DNA from 4 places in the Lentimicrobium sp. L6 genome. Region 4 is predicted to be linked to each of the others. Evidence: riboswitches for the same ligand, from Rfam matches in the RefSeq annotation. Region 4 holds a riboswitch; each other region holds the start of a gene.
What was found. A riboswitch is a leader RNA that binds a small molecule or an ion and turns the genes downstream of it on or off. The one in region 4 is predicted to bind cobalamin.

Region 1 (3,202 bases), on a different contig from region 4:
TTGGTAGTGATTATTTCACCTCCTTAATGGGTTGGCACGATTTCAATGGAATGGATTTATACTTTTCTATTAAAGTAAACATAGGCAAAGGAAGCTGCGAGAAAAGAAATAAAATTAATCCTTGTGGTGACGCATTTAATAAGTTCCCTTGGTCGAAATAAAATTATTGAGAGCTCTGAATTTGAAACTTAAGGGTTATTTTTTATTGTGTCTTTGAAATGGAATAAGTCAACAGTGAACAACTAAAAGTTAATAGTTGTAGAACTATTAGCTACTAGTTATTAACTTCAGACTGTAAACTAAAATTCCCTACTTTTATAAACTAAATAATCTATCATGAAAAAATTCATATCAATACTCATTATTTTGGCTTTTTGTTTTCAAGTAAATGCTCAAGAAACCAAATCAAAAAAAGAAATTAGAGCTGAGAAAAAAGCTCAAGAAAAAGCTGAACAAGATGAACATAGGTTGGTTCAGGAACAATGGGTTCTGGATACAACTTTTGTATTGGAAGCTCAAAGAGTAACAAATAAGATTGGGGAGGTTTTTCAATTAAACTCCACTATCAATTTTGTATATGTGAATAATGGGAAAGCTACTATCCAATTAGGTTTTGATCAGTTAGTGGGTTGGAATGGTGTAGGTGGTATGACCATAAGTGGAAGAATCACTAAATATGAAATAGAGGATGAAAAGAAAAACAAACCCATCTTCATCAGAATGAGCATACAAGGCTCCACAGGAATGCAAGACCTCACCATTTGGATCAGCAGCAATGGAAACGGAGAAGCCACCATAGTAGATATGAGAGGGAATAGAATTCAATTCTCTGGTGATATTGTTTCTGTAGATAAAACTCGCACTTTTAAAGGCATGGAACTTTACTAAATGAATCGTTAACAGTGAGAGCTAGCAGCAAATAATTGTTGCAAATAAGTGATAGGTTTATATAAACTATTATCTATTAATGAATAACTATCATTTTCGTTATCCTTACCTAAATAAAATTTTAATTTTAACAATATCCTTCCAAATATTTATATAATTTCGCAGCCATGTTGACGGTTCTCTCCAAAGATTTCTGAGGAGGGTGAAAAGGGAATCCTGTTTAATTCAGGAGCTGTTCCCGCAGCTGTAAGTCTATAACATTTGAGACTCTTAATGCCATTGTATCTTTTATAGATATGAGAAGGCCACTCAAAATAAAGACAAGCCAGAAGACCTGCCCAAAACACGAATTTCAAAGCTTTCGGGATAAAAGCTGTAGATCGATGGACCTTCCATTTTTCTTCAATCGTTCCTGTGAGTTTTGAGGAATAAATTTTATTTATCCTTAAAACAATTTAAAATGAAAAAAAATTACTTTTTGGCTCTATTATTACAAGCATTTGTAATATTAGGAATAGGGCAATCTGTCAACCAAATCGTGGTGGGCAATGGCGGAATTTATAATAATGACGCCGACCATGTGATGGTCACTGGTATAAACCCAGAAACCTATACCTCCACCCTTATTGGTGAAGTGGTAAAAGAATCCATGCAAGATTTAATAGTGGTTGGTGATTATGCCTATGTGGCTGCGGAAGACAGCTTGGCAAAGTTTAACCTGATTACCAATACTAAAGAAATAGCTATCTATCATGGTTATTTAAGTAGATTATATTATGCCAATGATATGATTTATGTGAGTTTAAGAAGTGATGCAACAGGTGTTCCTGCTGATGGTAAATATTTAAAAGCCTTCGACATGAATTTGAACCTAGTATATGAAGCTGAAGGAATTAGTACTGATGCTGCAGGAATGCTGATGTATGAAGATTCCTTATACGTTGCAGTTTCTGGTGACTGGGCAGCTACTGAAGGGAAATTGGCAGTAACAAATAGTGATTTAAGCTTTGTAAGAGAAATAAACTTAGGTACTGATGCCGTAGGAATTATTGATTTATTTGAAGGAGAAAACGTTATTTATAGCGTTAATAAATCACCTTATGGTGCCACAACAGGTTCTATTTCTACCTATAACATTGCTACAACTACTTGGAACACTCAATCACTTAATCATGTGGTTGGTAAAGGTGTTAGAAAAGTCGGAGACCTCCTCTATTTGGGTTTAGATTATGGTATTGGTTCATATGATTTATCAACATCAACGGTTGTTAATAATCAAATTATTGCAGACCCAGGTTCAGCCAGTTACATCAATATTGCTGCTGCTGTTTTTGATGAAATCAATGAACGTTTTTATGTGACTATTACCGACTATTTTTCCCTAGGTGAGGGAAGGGTTTATGATATTGATGGGACTGTTTTAGGAAACTTTGAAGCCTCTGTTTCAGCTGAAGCAATGGCAATTCATTATGCCAACAACACAGGGCTTTCCACTCTAAAAAACAATAGCTTAAACATTTATCCTAACCCTTGTCAAAACTTCATTCATATCGGAGCATATCAACAATTGAATTGGATAGAGATTTATAACCAAACAGGTCAATTGATCAAAAGAATACATAATCCTCAATCTTCTTTTATTGAAGTTAACGAGCTTAAAGCAGGAATTTATTTTATAAAAACTCAATCACAAAGTGGCATTCATGCAGCTAGGTTTTTGAAAAAATAAGAGAATCGAATAAAAAATCAAGGCTTTATTTAGCATGATTTCATAAGAAAAGAAAATACACGATTAATAGGCTTCCACAATCATTTTGTGGAAGCCTTTTTTTTAAGAATAATTTTACAATTATTGGACATTCTAATTATTTTTCATATATTTACCTAAGAGATTTTATAGAAATTTAGAACTCGAAATGAACAATTATAAGCTAGAATACCAAAAAGATGAGAATAACCAAATGAATCAACTTACCTTTAGTGGTGAGCTATCCTTCGGTCATATTCAATATATTAAAGATGAAACAGACGAATATACCCGTGTAAACAAGCCCCTTCAACTGATCATTAAAGATGTGGAAATGCTTGATTTAAGCTTTATTCAGTTTATTATTGCCTTAAAAAACCATCATCCAGAAAATAAAATCACATTAAATATTAATGATGAAATACTAGATCTCATCAAAGTATCTGGATTTTACGAAATATTAATATCATAAAATAAGAGATGAAGAAGACCATAATAATCGTTGATGATTCAAACAGTATCAGGAATTTAGTGGAGTTTACTCTAAATAACGCTGGATTTCACGTG
Region 2 (3,202 bases), on a different contig from region 4:
TTATAGGCCAATCCTGCATTTACAGAACCTGAAAACGGGGCATATCTTAAGTTTCCTCCTGAGGTGAATTCCCAACCATTGCTCTTTTCTTTTTTAAGAATCACATTTATCATACCTCCCATACCATCGGGGCCATGCTCTGCTCCAGCATTTGTGATAATTTCTATTTTCTCAATGCTAGAAGCTGGAATTTGCTTTAAGGCATTCCCAGCACCAATAAACGATAATGCTGTTATTCTTCCATTAATTAAAACCATAACATCACTGTCGCCTCTAATGCTGATGGCTCCTCCCACTCCAACTTCTACTGATGGCGCCATACTCAACACCTCAACAGCTGAACCTCCGGAGTTAACAATATCCTCTCCCACATTAATGACCTTTTTACCTGCTTTGGTCTCGATATGGCTTTGCTCAGCAACCACATTAAATTCTTGCAACTCATAAGACGAACTGGCCAACTTGATAGATCCCATTTTTACATTTTTATCTGCAACTGAAATAGCATCCACAACAAGAGTTTCGTAACCAATAACAGATATTTTGAGTTGATAGACTCCTCTAGGAATTTTTTGGAATTTAAAACTTCCATCCAATTCTGAAATGATACCATATACCTTGCTGGTATCGTTTTGGCTTAATAGTAAATTAGCAAAAGGGAGCTCCGTTTTGGTTTCCTTTCCAACTATTTTTCCAGAAATATTTTTTTGTGCAAAACCGACTATTGATATGATGAGACAGCTTATGATGAGGATGGTATTTTTCATCTATTTTCTTTTATTGCAAAAGAAGATGATATGACATCAGTGCAGTACAAATTTTAGCTGAACGACAGCAAATATTATATAAAAAGCATTTCGGCAATACTCATTGGGTCTTAATTTATTCATCTTAAATACATATTTTATGTACTTTTGCCTCAAGTTTCAGGGAATCCTGTGGAAATCAGGAACAGTTCCCGCTGCTGTAAGTCCCAAGTGCTATTGCGCTTGATTCACCCACATCCACTATTCGCTTTTGAATGGGAAGGAAATGAAGTTGGACGAGTCAGAATACCTGAAATGATAGTTTACATGTTCAGCTTTCGGTGAAAAGGCGACGAATAAAGACGATAATTTCTGATTTATTTTTCATTTTTTATACCATAGTTAAAAGAATACAATTGTTGATTAATACAAACAGTATTGATATGATTTGAAGCAAAATCAGTTTTGCCCTTACCCTAAAGGGAGTCTGATTTTTTGACCGCCCTTTAGGGCTGGGGCAAAGGAAAAAAATCATAAATAGATAGAAAAAAGACTGTTTGATTTAAAAAGAGGTTAAAACTATAAATGAAAAAAGCCATTTTTAATTGGAGCGGAGGAAAAGATTCTGCTTTTGCATTGGGAGAAGTTTTAATGAAAAAGGAATATGATATTTCTTTTTTAATGACTTCTATAGCCAAAGAAAACCGTCGTGTGAGTATGCATGGAATTCACGAAAGTCTTATGTTGGAACAGGCAAAATCCGTAGGGTTACCTATCACATTTTTAGAACTTCCAGAGCTCCCTGATATGGGAACCTATGAAAAGCACTTGACATCCCTGATGCGAGAAGCAAAATTAAAAGGAATTGAGGATTCTATTTTCGGTGATATTTTCTTAGAGGACTTAAGACAATATAGAGAAAACCAACTCCAGAAAATAGGATTTAATGCGGTTTTTCCTTTATGGAAAAGAGATACTAAAACTTTGATATTAGATTTTATTGATCAAGGATATAAAACCATGATTTCCGCTGTGGATGCCTCTAAATTATCCAAGTATTTTGTAGGAGAAATCATTACCAAAGAATTAATAAAAGAACTTCCAGTAGATGTAGATCCATGTGGGGAAAATGGAGAATTTCATACTTTCGTAATTGATACACCCTATTTTAAATTTCCTTTAGAAGTCAAATCAGAAGAATCTATCTTGAAAAAATACCCTAATGATAATCCAGAAATCAGCTCCGAATTTTGGTTTTGTCCCATATCACTAAAAAACTCATGATGAAAAACATAATATATTTTCTTTTCAGTATTCTATTACTACTAGCCAGTTCTTGTCAAACTGATAAAGAACAAAAAAACGAAAAACCAGAGTCTATTTTCACTCCAGAATATGCAGAATATTTTCAAATAGAATATTATAAATCTTATAAAAAGATACTGATTCTAAATCCGTGGAGTAATGAAAATTTAAACATGGAATATTATATTCCACATGCGGGGCATCATAAAAGTGTAAAGAATCCAGAATACTCTTTTATTATCAAAGATATTCCTAAAAAAGTAGTCGCTCTTTCATCTCCAATGGTTGGCCTGATGAATTTACTGGATCTATCGGCAAATATTAAAGGGGTTAGCGACCCATTTCTTATCTATAATGAAGACATTTTAAATCGTGTGAAATCAGGCGAAATTGAAGATATTGGTAAAAGCATACAAATCAATATGGAAAAAATGATAATGCTGCAACCTGATTTGGTTATAGGTAGTGGTTGGGATAAATTAAGTCCAGATTATGAGAAAATGATTCAAATGAAAATGACTCCTGTCTTGATGTATGATTGGCAAGAAAACCATCCTCTTGGAAAAGCAGAATGGATGATATTATTGGCCTCATTCTTTAATGAGGAAGAAAAAGCAACAGCATTATTCCAAGAGGTTAAGAGCAATTATATAAAACAAAAGGAGTTTATGACTTTCGATAAACAACCTATTGTATTTAATGGTTCAGAATACCAAGGCATCTGGTATTCAGCTGGTGGGAAAAGCTATATGGCCCAACTTATTGACGATGCCTCAGGGCAATATTTAATGCGCGATGATTCCACATCTGGAAGTTTGATGCTGGATTTTGAGGTATTAATGCACCAAGCATCTAAAGCAGATATTTGGATGTATACTGGTGCTTCTAGTGAAGATAGACTTGGGTTATTTGCCAAACCAAAATATCAATCACTTAATGCCGTAAAAAAGCATAAAGTTTATTCCTACCATAACAGAATGAACGAAAATGGAGCAAATGATTATTGGGAAACAGCAAGTTTTAGACCTGATATAGTTTTAGAAGATCTGATAAAAATATTTCACAGTAATGAACCAGAAAACTTGTATTATTTCGATAAAGTTAGATATTAATATTATCTGATATATTTTTTATCACCATTCTGGAAACCA
Region 3 (3,202 bases), on a different contig from region 4:
GAAAAACAAGACGAAAAATATAGGAATTATCATCATCATTTTAGCTTTAACGCTTCCTCTTTTGCAGTATTATACTCAAAAGGTTTTTGTTAAGCCTCTAGAAGGAAGCTATACCCTCAAGCAAAAACCAGTGTTTATAATTCAAGATTGGTTTTCTGGGGAATTCCAAAATAAATATGATACCTTCTTTAATGACCATTTTGGCTTTAGGAGTTCGTTTGTAAGGCTTTATAATCAACTGCAATATAGTTTATTCAATAAAGTAAGTGCTCAAAACGTAATCATTGGAAAGAACGACTATCTATATGAACAACAATATATCGACTCCTATTTTGGAACTAATTTTATAGGTGAAAAGAAAATTAATTCTAGAATTAATAAACTATTAGCTATTCAAGAAGAATTAAAGAAGCATCAAACCCAATTAATAATAGTAATTGCACCAGGAAAGGGTTTCTTTTATCCTGAATTCATTCCTGATTCCATGAACAAAGAAAGAAGCATCACAAATTATGAAGTTTATACTTCTATCTTAACTAAGTCCAATATTCCATTTATCGATTTTAATGCTGCTTTCTTAAATATGAAAGATGGCTCTGAAATAGTTCTTTATCCAAAAACAGGAATTCATTGGAGTCAAGGAAGCATGCCTCTGATAGTTGATTCAATCCTCAGAAAAATGGAATTGGTTTTGAATAAGAACTTAGTTGATGTTCAAATTGACGATATTAGCAAGTCTTTTATTGCTGACAAACAAGATAGCGACATTGAAAAAGCTTTAAACTTAGGCCTACCTGTTCCTATTCCATTAATGACCTATCCCCAAATAAGCTTTAAAGATGAATCGGCTTATAAGCCTAAAGTAATAAGTATTGCAGATAGTTTTTTCTGGCAATTATATCGTTTAGGTATTCATCAAAAGGCATTTAGTCATGGTGAGTTTTGGTATTATAATCAACAGATTTTTATCGACAAACTACAGATGACAGATGAAGTAAAGAATATCAATTATTCCGAAGCAATAAGAAAAGCTGACATCCTGCTGCTTTTCACCACTGAAGCGAACCTTGACAGATTCCCCTTTGGTTTTATCGAATCTTTTGAACATGCAAGTCAAAATTACATAAACTTGGAGAAAGACATTAGAGCCATGATGAAACAGATTCAATCTGATAAAAAATGGTTTGAAAAAATCCAAGAAAAAGCAAAATCTAGAGGAATCACAGTAGATTCTATGTTATATCTTGATGCTAAATTCATGATAGATCAGAAATACAAATAACTATTAATCAACAACCTGTTCATCTGTACTTACTATTTTATCATTTTTCAGAATTTAACATTCCACCTCAACTAATATTTCTACTTTTGCAGCGAAATTGGTTCCAGCTTATACCAATTTGACTTTATGAAATTCCATATCGTTAAAATGGTATTATCGGATTAATAGGGAATCAGGTGTAAATCCTGAACAGTTCCCGCTGCTGTAAGCTCCATATATTTCGTGGAAAATATGCCACTGGTTCGCAACCGGGAAGGCTTCCACAGAATGGAGTAAGTCAGAAGACCTGCCAACAGATAAAGATTTGAGTGCTTTCGGTGAAAAAGCTAATCATCTGCTGGTTTCCTACACTAGCCGATTGCTTCCTTCAAAGCCTGCCCTCATCTTTTTCAGTTTCTACTGTTTTTGCGAAATAAATAAACAATAAAATGAGCCAGTCAATTATTAAATTTGCAACTCTAATCCTCCTATTCAGCTTTAACTTGCTGGGTCAGGCACAGTATGTGTCGGAAATTATTGATTACAAACCTGCTCCAGGACAATTTACTAACGATGGTGCATTTGGCTCTCCGTATGCTGCACAAAGCATTATTGGAGGAACAAGCGGATTGGTTTCTTTGGGCGCATTTGGCGGTCATATTATTGTAAAAATGGAAGAAAGTGTAGAAAACCATCCCAACAATCCATTTGGAATTGATTTTACCATATTCACCAATGCTTTGCCTGATTGGAGCGAAGCAGCAATGGTAGAAGTCATGAAAGATGAGAATAATAATGGACTGGCTGATGACCAATGGTATCTTTTGGCAGGGAGCGACTATTATTTGAACCAAAGTCAAATGGATTATGCTGTCACTTATTTCAATCCCAATGAAAACTCAGCTACCGATGTACTTTGGGTGGACAGCAATCAAGATTCTGGATACGTTTATAAAAACAGTTTCCACCAACAAAGCTATTACCCATCTCCGATCTTATTCCCTAGTATAAACCAAGAACTTTACACTCTACAAGGCATGAAAGTTGAAGGTGATATTGACCTCTCCACTCCATCCATGATAAAATCTTACGAAAGATACTTTGGCTTTGCAGATAACAGAACCAGAGGCAGCCAACCCTATGACATTCCTGATAATCCTTATACCAGCGACTTAGAAAATTCAGGTGGCGATGCCATGGATATCAGTTGGGCCAGAGATGAAAATGGAAACAGAGTAGCGCTTGACCATATAGATTTTATTAAAATCACCAATGCCATGAATACTTCCATGGGAGGATTGGGGGAAGCTTCCACTGAGATTTCCGGTATTATAGACGTCAGCCCTAATAGCGCTATCACTGGGGAGATCAATTTATTAGCCTTGTCGGATATGCCAAAAACAATAACAATAAACAGGAGCTTACAAGCAGAAGCCATTCATTTTATTTCTGGTATTCCGGCAGCAAGTCAAAATATCATTTGGAACTCCTCAAATACCAATATCGCCACAGTAGATGCCAATGGACTCATTCAGACTCATCAAGCTGGCCTTACCATTATCACTGCAAAAGTTCAAAATCAGGAGTATATTTCGAATAGTTTCGAGATTCTCGTTTCGGAGCCCTCCTCCATCGAAATCATATTAGAATCACAGAGCATTCATTCACAAAGTCAAATTGAAATAAATGCTATCATTAAAGATCAAAATAACGAAGCTATTTTAGGATTAGAAACACTATGGCATGCTAAAAATCCCGAATTATTAGAAATCTTTGAAAGAAACAATGAAACCTATATCAAAGGATTAGAGGAGGGTAATACCTATATCTATGCTCAGGCTGAAGGTTTTCCTCAAATTATTGATTCATTAGCCATACAAATATTAGCAGAAAGCCACAGTAAGAAGGTATATATCACTATCCAAACCGATGACCATAATA
Region 4 (3,202 bases):
TACCAAGAGGATGTTGTTCTTTCCAATCATACATCAATAGGGGAGTCATTTTCAGCTGAATCATTTTCTCATAATCGGCATTCAACTTATCCCAACCACTCCCAATCACTAAATCGGGCTGGAGTACCATCATCTTTTCCATATTGATTTGAATGGCTTTTCCTACATTTTCGATATCTCCAGATTTTACTTTTTCCAGAATTTCTTCATTATAAATCAGCTCAGGATCCGTAACTCCTTTTATGTGTTGATCTAATTGCAATAGATTCATCATTCCTACCATAGGAGATGATAAAGCTACTACTCTTTTAGGTATTTCCTTAATGACAAAAGAATGTTCCAAATTCTCTATATTCTTAGCCCCAGAATGAGGAATATAATACTCCATATTCAAACTCTCGTTTTCCCAAGGATTGAAGATGACAACCTTTTTATAGGTTTCGAAATATTCTATTCTAAAGAATTTCGCATATTCAGGATTGTAATTCCGAGTAGATTTTTCTTGAGTTTTCTCTAGGGACTCATTGCAGGAGGAGGCAGCTAAAAATAGGACGCTTAATAGAATATATAGTCTTGTTTTCATTATGAGTTTTTTAGTGAAATGGGACAAAACCAAAATTCGGAGCTGATTTCTGGATTATCATTATGGTATTTTTTTAGGATTGGTTTCTCTTTTTTTACTTCTAAAGGGAATTTAAAAAAAGGAGCATCAATGACGAAGCTATGGAATTCACCATTTTCCCCACAAGGATCCACGTTTTTAGGAAGTTCATTTATTAATTCTTTGGTGATGATTTCTCCCACAAAGTCCTTGGATAATTTAGAGGCATCCACAGCAGAAATCATGGTTTTATAACCTTGTTCAATAAAATCAAGAATCAAGGTTTTAGTATCTCTATTCCATAAAGGAAAAACGGCATTAAATCCTATTTTTTGGAGTTGATTTTCTCTGTATTTTCTAAGGTCTTCCAAAAAGATATCTCCAAAAATAGAATACTTAATTCCATTTAATTTGGCCTCTTGCATGAGTTTTGTCAGGTGCTTTTCATAGGTTTCCATATCTGGTGATTCTGGCAGTTCCAGAAAAGTGATAGGTAAACCTATAGCTTTGGCTTGTTCTAGCATGAGACTCTCATGAATTCCATGCATACTCACTCTTCTATTTTCCTTAGCAATGGAAGTCAACAGAAAAGAAATATCATATTCCTTATTCTTTAGTATTTCTCCCAAAACAAAAGCAGAATCTTTTCCTCCGCTCCAATTAAAAATGGCTTTTTTCATATTTTTATTATTATGATAGCCAGGTGATAAAATGAAAAATAAATCGGAAATGATCGTCTTTATTCGTCGCCTTTTCTCCCGAAAGCTGAATTATGAATTATGATTTCAGGTATTCTGACTCGTCCAACTTCATTTCCTTCCCATTCAATAAAGAATAGTGGATGTGGGTGAATCAAGCACTAAAAAGTACTTGGGACTTACAGCAGCGGGAACTGTTCCTGATTTTCACAGGATTCCCTGAAACTTGGGACAAATTTATGGAAAATAGATGGACTATTGAAAAAACTTTTCCAAATCCACATTTCCACCAGATAGTATTAAAGCCACTTTTTGATTTTTAAAGATTTCTTTATTCTTTAAAACAGCAGCAAAGGTAATAGCGGAGGACGGTTCCACAATAATCTTCATCCTTTCCCATATTAATCTCATCGCACTTTTAATCTCATCATCGTTGACGAGAAATATTTCTTCCACCTTATCACGAATTATAGGGAAGGTATGCTCTCCCAATGAGGTTCGAAGTCCATCAGCAATAGTTTGAGGATTTATAGAAGGATGGATTATACCATCCCTTATCGAGCGGAAAGCATCATCAGCACCTTCTGGCTCTGCGCCAAAAGCTAGGGTAGAGGGAGAGAAAAACTCACAGGCTAAAGCTGTTCCACTCATTAAACCACCTCCTCCAACGGGAGTAATAATGGCATCTGGTATAAGCTCCTCAAAAATCTCTTGGGCAGCAGTGGAATTCCCTAAGATCACTTGTGAATCATTATATGGGTGACAAGATGTAGCCCCTGATTTATCAATGAATGCAGCAGTAGTTGATTCTCGTGCTTCTAAAGTGGGCTCGCATTCTATAATGGTCGCTCCATAAGCTGCAACTGCATTTTTCTTCACCTGTGGTGCATTAGATGGCATAATGATAGTGGCTGGAATTCCAAGTATTTGAGCACTTAATGCCAAAGCAGAACCAAAATTACCAGAACTATGAGTTGCTACTCCTTTTTCTCGTTCTTCTATTGAAAGACTGAGTAATTTATGCATGGCACCTCTCATTTTAAATGCTCCGGCCTTTTGAAAGTTTTCGCATTTAAAGAAAAGCTCACAGCCAATGAGTTCATTAAGTAAATGAGACTTTAGGATGGGAGTACTATGGACTGAATTTTCTAGTATACTTTTTGCTTTAAGTAAAATGGATTTTGAGTACATTGCGATAAAATATTATTCAGCAAATTTGCTAAGAAATTAATGTTTAATATTTTCCATTTGATCGGTAATCTGTCACCTAACTTCAGTGCTGATTACCGCATCTGATTAAAAGTAATACCAAGTTTCTCAGAAATATAACGAATCTGTTTCAATTCTTTAGAGTTTACAATACAGTAGGAAAGTCCTTCGTTTCCAGCTCTTGCTGTTCTTCCAGCTCTATGTGTATAATAATCTATCTTATCAGGCATTTGATAATGAATGACATAAGCTAAATTGGCTACATCAATTCCTCGCGCTGCTAAGTCTGTTGCTACAAGAACTTTTAGACTTCCGTTTTTAAAGGCTCTCATGGCTTTGTCTCTTTCCTTTTGAAGTAAATCACCATGAATGGCATCCACCGGAACATTTCTAGCTTGTAATTGCTGTGCTAGTTTTTGAGTAGCAGCTTTTGTTTTACAGAAGATTAATCCTCTATTATCGCCTTGCTCGCCTAAGAAACGCATAAGGACATTCAGTTTCTCTAAATCTTCGCATACAATATATTGGTGCTCAATATGCTTATTAACCACATTCTTTCCACTCACTTCTATTTTAATAGCTGTCTCCGACATGTGCGTATTCACAATGTTTTTAATCTCGTGAGGCATAGTAGCAGAGAATAACCATTTGTTCTCCACTTTGGCTGAAAAGCTTAGGATTTCATCCAATTCAT

Region 1: another riboswitch for cobalamin. It lies ahead of HNS38_RS12315 (T9SS type A sorting domain-containing protein); the one in region 4 lies ahead of HNS38_RS18165 (diphthine--ammonia ligase).
Region 2: another riboswitch for cobalamin. It lies ahead of HNS38_RS02010 (diphthine--ammonia ligase); the one in region 4 lies ahead of HNS38_RS18165 (diphthine--ammonia ligase).
Region 3: another riboswitch for cobalamin. It lies ahead of HNS38_RS00770 (T9SS type A sorting domain-containing protein); the one in region 4 lies ahead of HNS38_RS18165 (diphthine--ammonia ligase).

The regions. Positions count from the first base shown of each region.
Region 1 is NZ_JABKCA010000046.1:5,982-9,183, forward strand. Features, by position in the region: gene HNS38_RS12305 (DUF5723 family protein) at 1-161, shown strand, start outside; gene HNS38_RS12310 (DUF4251 domain-containing protein) at 337-888, shown strand; cobalamin riboswitch at 1,046-1,245, shown strand; gene HNS38_RS12315 (T9SS type A sorting domain-containing protein) at 1,349-2,617, shown strand; gene HNS38_RS12320 (hypothetical protein) at 2,805-3,107, shown strand; gene HNS38_RS12325 (response regulator) at 3,116-3,202, shown strand, end outside.
Region 2 is NZ_JABKCA010000004.1:74,700-77,901, reverse strand. Features, by position in the region: gene HNS38_RS02015 (TonB-dependent receptor domain-containing protein) at 1-767, opposite strand, end outside; cobalamin riboswitch at 886-1,079, shown strand; gene HNS38_RS02010 (diphthine--ammonia ligase) at 1,332-2,030, shown strand; gene HNS38_RS02005 (ABC transporter substrate-binding protein) at 2,030-3,163, shown strand; gene HNS38_RS02000 (SPOR domain-containing protein) at 3,166-3,202, opposite strand, start outside.
Region 3 is NZ_JABKCA010000002.1:31,422-34,623, reverse strand. Features, by position in the region: gene HNS38_RS00775 (hypothetical protein) at 1-1,282, shown strand, start outside; cobalamin riboswitch at 1,414-1,591, shown strand; gene HNS38_RS00770 (T9SS type A sorting domain-containing protein) at 1,711-3,202, shown strand, end outside.
Region 4 is NZ_JABKCA010000097.1:3,616-6,817, forward strand. Features, by position in the region: gene HNS38_RS18160 (ABC transporter substrate-binding protein) at 1-583, opposite strand, end outside; gene HNS38_RS18165 (diphthine--ammonia ligase) at 583-1,281, opposite strand; cobalamin riboswitch at 1,368-1,563, opposite strand; gene HNS38_RS18170 (threonine/serine dehydratase) at 1,555-2,490, opposite strand; gene HNS38_RS18175 (DEAD/DEAH box helicase) at 2,583-3,202, opposite strand, start outside.